DNA from 3 places in the Shewanella psychromarinicola genome. Region 3 is predicted to be linked to each of the others. Evidence: predicted binding sites of a transcription regulator. Region 3 holds the regulator's gene; each other region holds the start of a gene.
What was found. The regulator LexA, encoded in region 3, represses DNA repair genes until DNA is damaged. The targets are predictions, from matches to a motif close to TACTGTATNNNNATACAGTA.
Positions count from the first base shown of each region.

Region 1: dinG (ATP-dependent DNA helicase DinG) is a predicted target of LexA. The motif match lies at 1,176-1,195, and genes of this name have one in related genera.
Region 2: recA (recombinase RecA) is a predicted target of LexA. The motif match lies at 1,060-1,079, and genes of this name have one in related genera.

Region 1 covers NZ_CP034073.1:2,900,735-2,903,019, forward strand. Annotated here, with positions in the region: gene dinG (ATP-dependent DNA helicase DinG) at 1-1,144, opposite strand, end outside; gene EGC80_RS12795 (DNA polymerase II) at 1,259-2,285, shown strand, end outside.
Region 2 covers NZ_CP034073.1:4,856,602-4,858,886, reverse strand. Annotated here, with positions in the region: gene mutS (DNA mismatch repair protein MutS) at 1-884, opposite strand, end outside; gene recA (recombinase RecA) at 1,172-2,236, shown strand.
Region 3 covers NZ_CP034073.1:764,264-766,548, forward strand. Annotated here, with positions in the region: gene plsB (glycerol-3-phosphate 1-O-acyltransferase PlsB) at 1-682, opposite strand, end outside; gene lexA (transcriptional repressor LexA) at 947-1,561, shown strand; gene EGC80_RS03235 (cell division inhibitor SulA) at 1,558-2,064, shown strand.

The sequences.
Region 1 (2,285 bases), 2.1 Mb from region 3:
CCGACTGATGTTTAGGCACCTCACCATCTTTGATGGCTTCATTTAAGACTGAGACCACTTTATTAAATTGCTTTACCGCGGCGCCGGATGCCGTCGCAAGATTTTCTGCCTGTATTAATAATGATTGCGGTAACTTACCGTGTTCAAAACGAAGCCTAGATTCAGGATTGGCAAATAGCTGGGGTTGAGTATCACAATAATGAGCAACTTGGGTCAGTAAATTGGTTAATTCTGTGGCGTGATCGAGCATCGCTTGAACTGGAGCGATAATATGGGTGGTTTTAAGTTGATTTTGTAATTTTGAACAGGTTTTTGATGCCTTATCTAACCAATCGCATGCTCCCCGCAGTGTCGCTTGCGCACTGGAGAAATCTCTGGCAACAAGGGGCAGGTGATGAGCTTCGTCGATGACATAAAACATGTCTTCTGGTTCAGGTAAAATGACGCCACCGCCGAGCTCTAAATCGGCAAATAGCAGGCTGTGGTTAACAATTAATACATCCCAAGTGTCGACATCTTCACGGGCTTTATGAAACGGACAATTATGGTGAGCCGACACTTGACGATGGCAACTGTGCTTATCACAACAAATTTGTTGCCATAAAAAATCAGGAATAGGATGCTCTAAGGTATCTATTTCGCCATTCCAGCGTTTTTGATGAAAATCTTGATGTAATTTTTGTAATTCATTAATTTGACTCTGATCGGGTTTAGTTTGCCACATGGCTATTTGTGAGCTGTCTTGTGCACCAATCATGGCTTCAAGTTTGGCTAAACACACATAGCGTTGACGACCTTTGACTAAACCAAACTTAAACTCAATACCTGATTGTTGTAAAAAATAAGGCAGATCCTTATGAAGTAATTGTTCTTGAAGTGCTACGGTTGCACTGGCAATGCAGACTTTCTTTTTACTGGCGATAGCTAAAGGTATCGTGCCTAATATATAGGACAAGGATTTACCAATACCCGTACCCGCCTCAACCACAATAATACGACGGTCTTTGTCATACTCACCTGCTAAAGTTTTAGATATTTCCGCTACCATATAGTTTTGTTCGCGACGAGAACGAAATTGCGGCATAGATGCGGCAATTTCTTTATAAATGGTGCGAATTTGACTTTTTATATTATCCGCTAGCATAGGAAGTATGATTTCTACATAGACTGAATTATGCTGTACATAATAACAGTGAATTAGCATGCCACGAAGTAATAAATCAAATTGAGTAAACTTGTGCAGGAATTCAAACCCGTAGTGAAGCCGACAAATCATCAACCTACTTATACCAATGTGATGGGACAAGTATTAACTCGCCATGCCATTTATCGTCATGGGCAATTAGTCCTCCAGTATTATATCAAAACCGCTCAGGGTCCTGTCTTAGCTGAACTTTATCACAGTGAGGTGATATGTTTTTGCCGTCAACAAGATGTCAATCAATTAATTAACACCGTCGGTTTTGCGCTTAAAGCGCAATCGATATCACTGATGAGCTTTGCCCATGAGCCCATTAGTGCCTTGTATCTTAAGTCAAATACGCAATTAAAATTACTCAGTCGCATTGCTAATGATGTCGGTATTAGTTTATTTGAAGCCGATATAAGGCCTGAGCAACGCTACCTTATTGAGCGTTTTATCGCCTTAGATATTGAATGCATAGGGCATTATCAAGAGGTTAATCCCGCTTCAACCATTCCAGTGTTATCGATTAATCGTGCCAGAAAAATGCCCACAAACCCACTTGCCTCGATACCGTTGAAGATGATTTCGTTGGATTTTGAGTGCAGTTTTGCCGGCGAACTCTATTCGGTTGGTTTGTATGGTGCCGATTATCAATGCGTGTTTATGGTGGGCGAACCACAACCAGAGTGTCATGACTTTATCATTTGGGTTAAGGATGAAGTTGAACTTATCCATCGATTAATTGCGTGGTTTAGCGACTATGATCCCGATATTATTATCGGCTGGGCTGTGGTGACCTTTGATTTAGCCTTGTTGTTCAAACGCTGTGTTTTACATCAAATTCCATTAATCATAGGCCGAGGTAATAGCGAACTGAGTTGGAAAGTGGCCGACAAATATCGACCTGAGACATTATCTCTACCTGGGCGTGTAGTCTTAGATGGTATTGATTGGCTTAAAGCCGCGTTTTATCAATTTGATAGCTTTTCGTTAGAGACGGTTTCGCGGCAATTATTGGCTGAAGGTAAAGCCATTGACCATGTTGAAAATCGTGGTCAACAAATTACTCATTTGTTTGAGCAAGATAAAAATGCACTGG
Region 2 (2,285 bases), 1.0 Mb from region 3:
CACGTAAGAGTGTTCTCACGTCCGCCAGACAAGTTTTGTGTTAATTCTAAGTTACGTCGAGTCGCGGCATCTAAAATTATCGATTCCGATTGATTAAAACGTACAATGGCGTTGATATGTGGCAACGCCATTTTTTGAGTATCTTTTACATACTGCATTAAACAACCTGCAGCTTGTAACGCCAATCGAGCATCACTCATCCCAAAACCATGTAAATCTTTGGTGCCAAATTGACTGAGCAGTAAATTCACACAAGTATCGTACTCAAACTCCCATTCTGGACGGCGACGAATGCCTTTCATATTATTGATTAATAACATGTCAGTAAAATCTTCACTGTAAAGTAATTCGGCAGGATTCGTGCGTTGTAATTCAGCTTCTAATGCTTCACGGGTGGGTAACTCTGCAACCACAAAACGACCTGATGAAATATCCAGTGTGGCATATCCAAATCCGTTTTTACCTTGATAAAGTGCCGCCAGTAAATTGTCTTGTTTTTCTTGCAGTAGGGCTTCGTCGGTTAGAGTGCCTGGAGTGACAATACGCACGACTTGGCGTTCTACTGGACCTTTTGATGTTGCGGGGTCACCAATTTGCTCACAAATGGCCACAGACTGACCTATGTTAACTAATTTTGCTAAATAGCCCTCAACGGCATGATAGGGAATACCTGCCATGGGAATAGGATCGCCGCCACTTTTCCCGCGAGCGGTGAGAGAAATGCCCAACATTTCAGAAGCGCGTTTAGCATCATCGTAAAACAGTTCATAAAAATCACCCATCCGATAAAACAATAACATATCAGCATGAGCAGCTTTTAAGCTCAAATACTGACGCATCATCGGGGTGTGTTTTTCTAAATCGCTGGTATCAATTACTGTCATTATGAACACTTCACTATTTAATCAATCTTAGGGGGCGTAATTTTATGGGGCTAATCTTAACAATATTTGTCCCCAGCGTATAAATAGATTCATAATAAAAAGTATATCTGGATAAAATATTGATGTGAAAAGGCAATTATCACAGGTTAAAAAATAAATTGCGCTCAGCACTTGATACTGTATGACTATACAGTATACTGATGAACATACTGAAATGGTTTACATCATTTCACCTAAGTCAAAACAGCATTTTACTAAACGTATTGAATGCCTTAGAGGGTTTTATAATGAAGGTTGATCCAAATAAAGAGAAAGCACTTGCCGCCGTTTTAAGTCAGATTGAAAAGCAATTTGGTAAAGGCTCAATTATGAAGTTGGGCGAAGATCGCACAATGGATGTTGAAACTATCTCTACCGGTTCACTTTCATTGGATGTCGCTCTAGGTGCGGGTGGTTTGCCACTGGGACGTATCGTTGAAGTCTACGGCCCAGAGTCATCAGGTAAAACGACGTTAACTCTGGAAGTGATTGCAGCGGCGCAACGCGAAGGTAAAACCTGTGCGTTTATTGATGCTGAGCATGCACTTGACCCTATTTATGCCAAAAAGCTAGGCGTAGATATTGATAACTTACTTTGTTCACAGCCAGACACCGGTGAGCAAGCATTAGAAATTTGTGATGCGTTAACCCGCTCTGGTGCTGTCGACGTTATTGTGGTCGATTCTGTTGCAGCGTTAACGCCAAAAGCTGAAATTGAAGGTGAAATTGGTGATTCGCATATGGGCCTAGCCGCTCGTATGATGAGCCAAGCAATGCGTAAACTTGCTGGTAACCTCAAGCAATCTAATACTTTGCTTATTTTCATTAACCAAATTCGGATGAAAATTGGTGTTATGTTCGGTAGTCCAGAAACGACTACTGGTGGTAACGCGCTTAAGTTCTACGCTTCAGTTCGTTTAGATATTCGTCGTATAGGTGCAATTAAAGAGGGCGACGAAGTCGTGGGTAATGAAACCCGCGTTAAAGTGGTTAAAAACAAAATTGCCGCTCCATTCAAGCAAGCTGAATTTCAAATTCTTTATGGACAAGGTATTAATCGTACCGGTGAGTTAGTTGACTTAGGCGTTGCTCATAAGCTGGTTGATAAAGCGGGTTCTTGGTACAGTTACAAAGGCGAAAAAATTGGTCAAGGCCGCTCTAATGCGGGTAAGTTTCTAACTGAAAACCCAGCCATTGCCAGTGAAATCAATACCACTCTTCGTGCTATGTTATTGAACGGTGGTGCTAATGCATCAGGCTCAAAAACTGAAAATGATGAGAATGTCGATCTTGAAACTGGCGAGGTATTCTAAGCCAGTCAGTCAAATATATCGCGGTAGCGCATCTTGCGCGCCGCGAATA
Region 3 (2,285 bases):
CATCAGATTTAAGTAACGACGCAAAAAGCACTTGCCGATTCGGTAATTGCTGCCCTGTCATCACTTTGCGTTGACGGCGGAAATGCACTCGCGCAACACGGATTAATTTGTGAGCAATTCTTTTATCGGTACCGTGTTCATCAGCCATAAGACGAAGCGATAATGCATTAGAAAACTGTACAAAATTGTGGCGACCTAGAAACAAAATCATTAGCCATTTTCGCAGCCAGGTCGGGTTTTCCCTTTCAAAAAAAGCCGCTTTCATGCTGTCATCTTCTTTACCCGGTGTGCGACCCCAATAAAGGCTCACAGGCACCAACTGAATATCTAACTCAGGACATTGACGATGAAGCGCTAACAGACTGGTAAAACTATTAATAAATTTTTCACCGCTTTCGCGTTTACCAAAAAGCGGTTTGCGGCCTTCAAGACAAACGATGCGTGATACTTTGAGGCCATCCAATTGCAGTGGCTCATATGGACTGGGCATACCAAAGCTCTCAGTGATTTCGCTTAATGCAGCGGCATCACTGATTGATTCTGTTTTCATAACATAAATCAGAGGTTTAGATGGATCTAAATTAAGATCGTCAAAAGGATCATGTGGCACAACAACCGTGAGTACCATCGATTTTTGAATCCATTTTAACGCTCGTAAAAATATTGAATCTGGTTTTGACATGGTTATTTTCGCAACATAAGCCACTGTAATATTGTCGTATAGGATACCAGAAACCAGCCTGCTTACACTATCAGACCGATTTATCTTTACGCTTGAGTTCTCACTATCAGAAATAACATCAGACAATCAATACACAATAACTAATAGAAACAGGTTGTTGAATGATACTTGACCAACAATATTCAAAAAAGAGTTGGTTAATACTTGCACGAACAAAAACACTGTATATAATGACAGTCACTGTATAAAAAGACAGGAACCATCATGAGACCGTTAACGCCGCGCCAAGCAGAAATTTTAGACTTAATTAAAAACAATATCACCGAAACAGGTATGCCACCCACTCGTGCTGAAATTGCGAGTCGTCTTGGCTTTAAAAGTGCTAATGCCGCCGAAGAGCATTTAAAAGCATTAGCCAAAAAAGGTTTTATCGAGATCATACCTGGTACCTCGAGAGGTATTCGTTTACCTCATGAAGAACAGCTTGAAATCGGTCTGCCACTCATTGGACAAGTTGCTGCTGGAGAGCCTATTTTGGCGCAAGAGCATGTAGAACAATATTATCAAGTCGACCCAAATATGTTTAAACCCGCCGCAGATTTTTTATTACGGGTTCGTGGTGATAGCATGAAAAACATTGGTATTTTAGAAGGCGACTTGCTCGCTGTACATAAAATGCAACAAGCGCGTAATGGTCAGGTTGTGGTGGCGCGTGTTGATGATGACGTCACCGTAAAACGATTCGAACAAAAAGGTAATATGATTTATCTGCATGCAGAAAATGAAGATTATAACCCGATAAAAGTAGATTTAAGTTGCCAAAGCCTAACCATCGAAGGGCTTGCAGTTGGCGTTATCCGTAATGGAGATTGGTCATGAACAAACTAATGGGCGTAGCGCCACGTCACCCAGGCTTATGGGTAGATTTAACTGAAACAGATCTGCATGGCAACCAAACCATTCAAACATTACAAACTGTCACCCAAGGTGAAGCAGAACTGAGTCAATTGTGTAGCCAACTGGCGACGTTGAGCCAACAAGGCAGATGGATTGTATTAATTAGTCCACCTCACATAGGCTATAAGCATATGCTGGCCAGTGCTGGAGTGAGAATGGATCGTATTTTACTGGTGCACACCAAAGATGAAGTCGAAACATTATGGGCCATGGAAAAAGCTCTCACGAGCGGAACTTCTAGTGCAGTGGTTACTTGGACAAGTTCACTCGATGCTCGCGATAGTCGTCGATTGGAAATTGTCGCTAAGAGCGCGCGAGCATTAGGCGTGGTAATTGAAGATGTGAATGCTCACTTACCTCACAAACATCAACTTGTTAACTCTACATTAACAAGTGGAGCAGGTAATTTTTGCTCATTTCACTAAGCATAAATCCTTAATTACCAAGCCCTGCATTGAATTCAGGGCTTTTTTTCATCTTTTTTTAGCCTATTTACCAACAAAGTGATCTTGATCAATGTTTAATCTACAAGTAATGTGGTTAACAAGGATGAAACATTCTTCATCTTTAATTGGATAAAATGACAGTAATCAAGATTACTGTCAGACAAATAATCCAAATAGAAATTGATAAGTTCAGTCGTAGG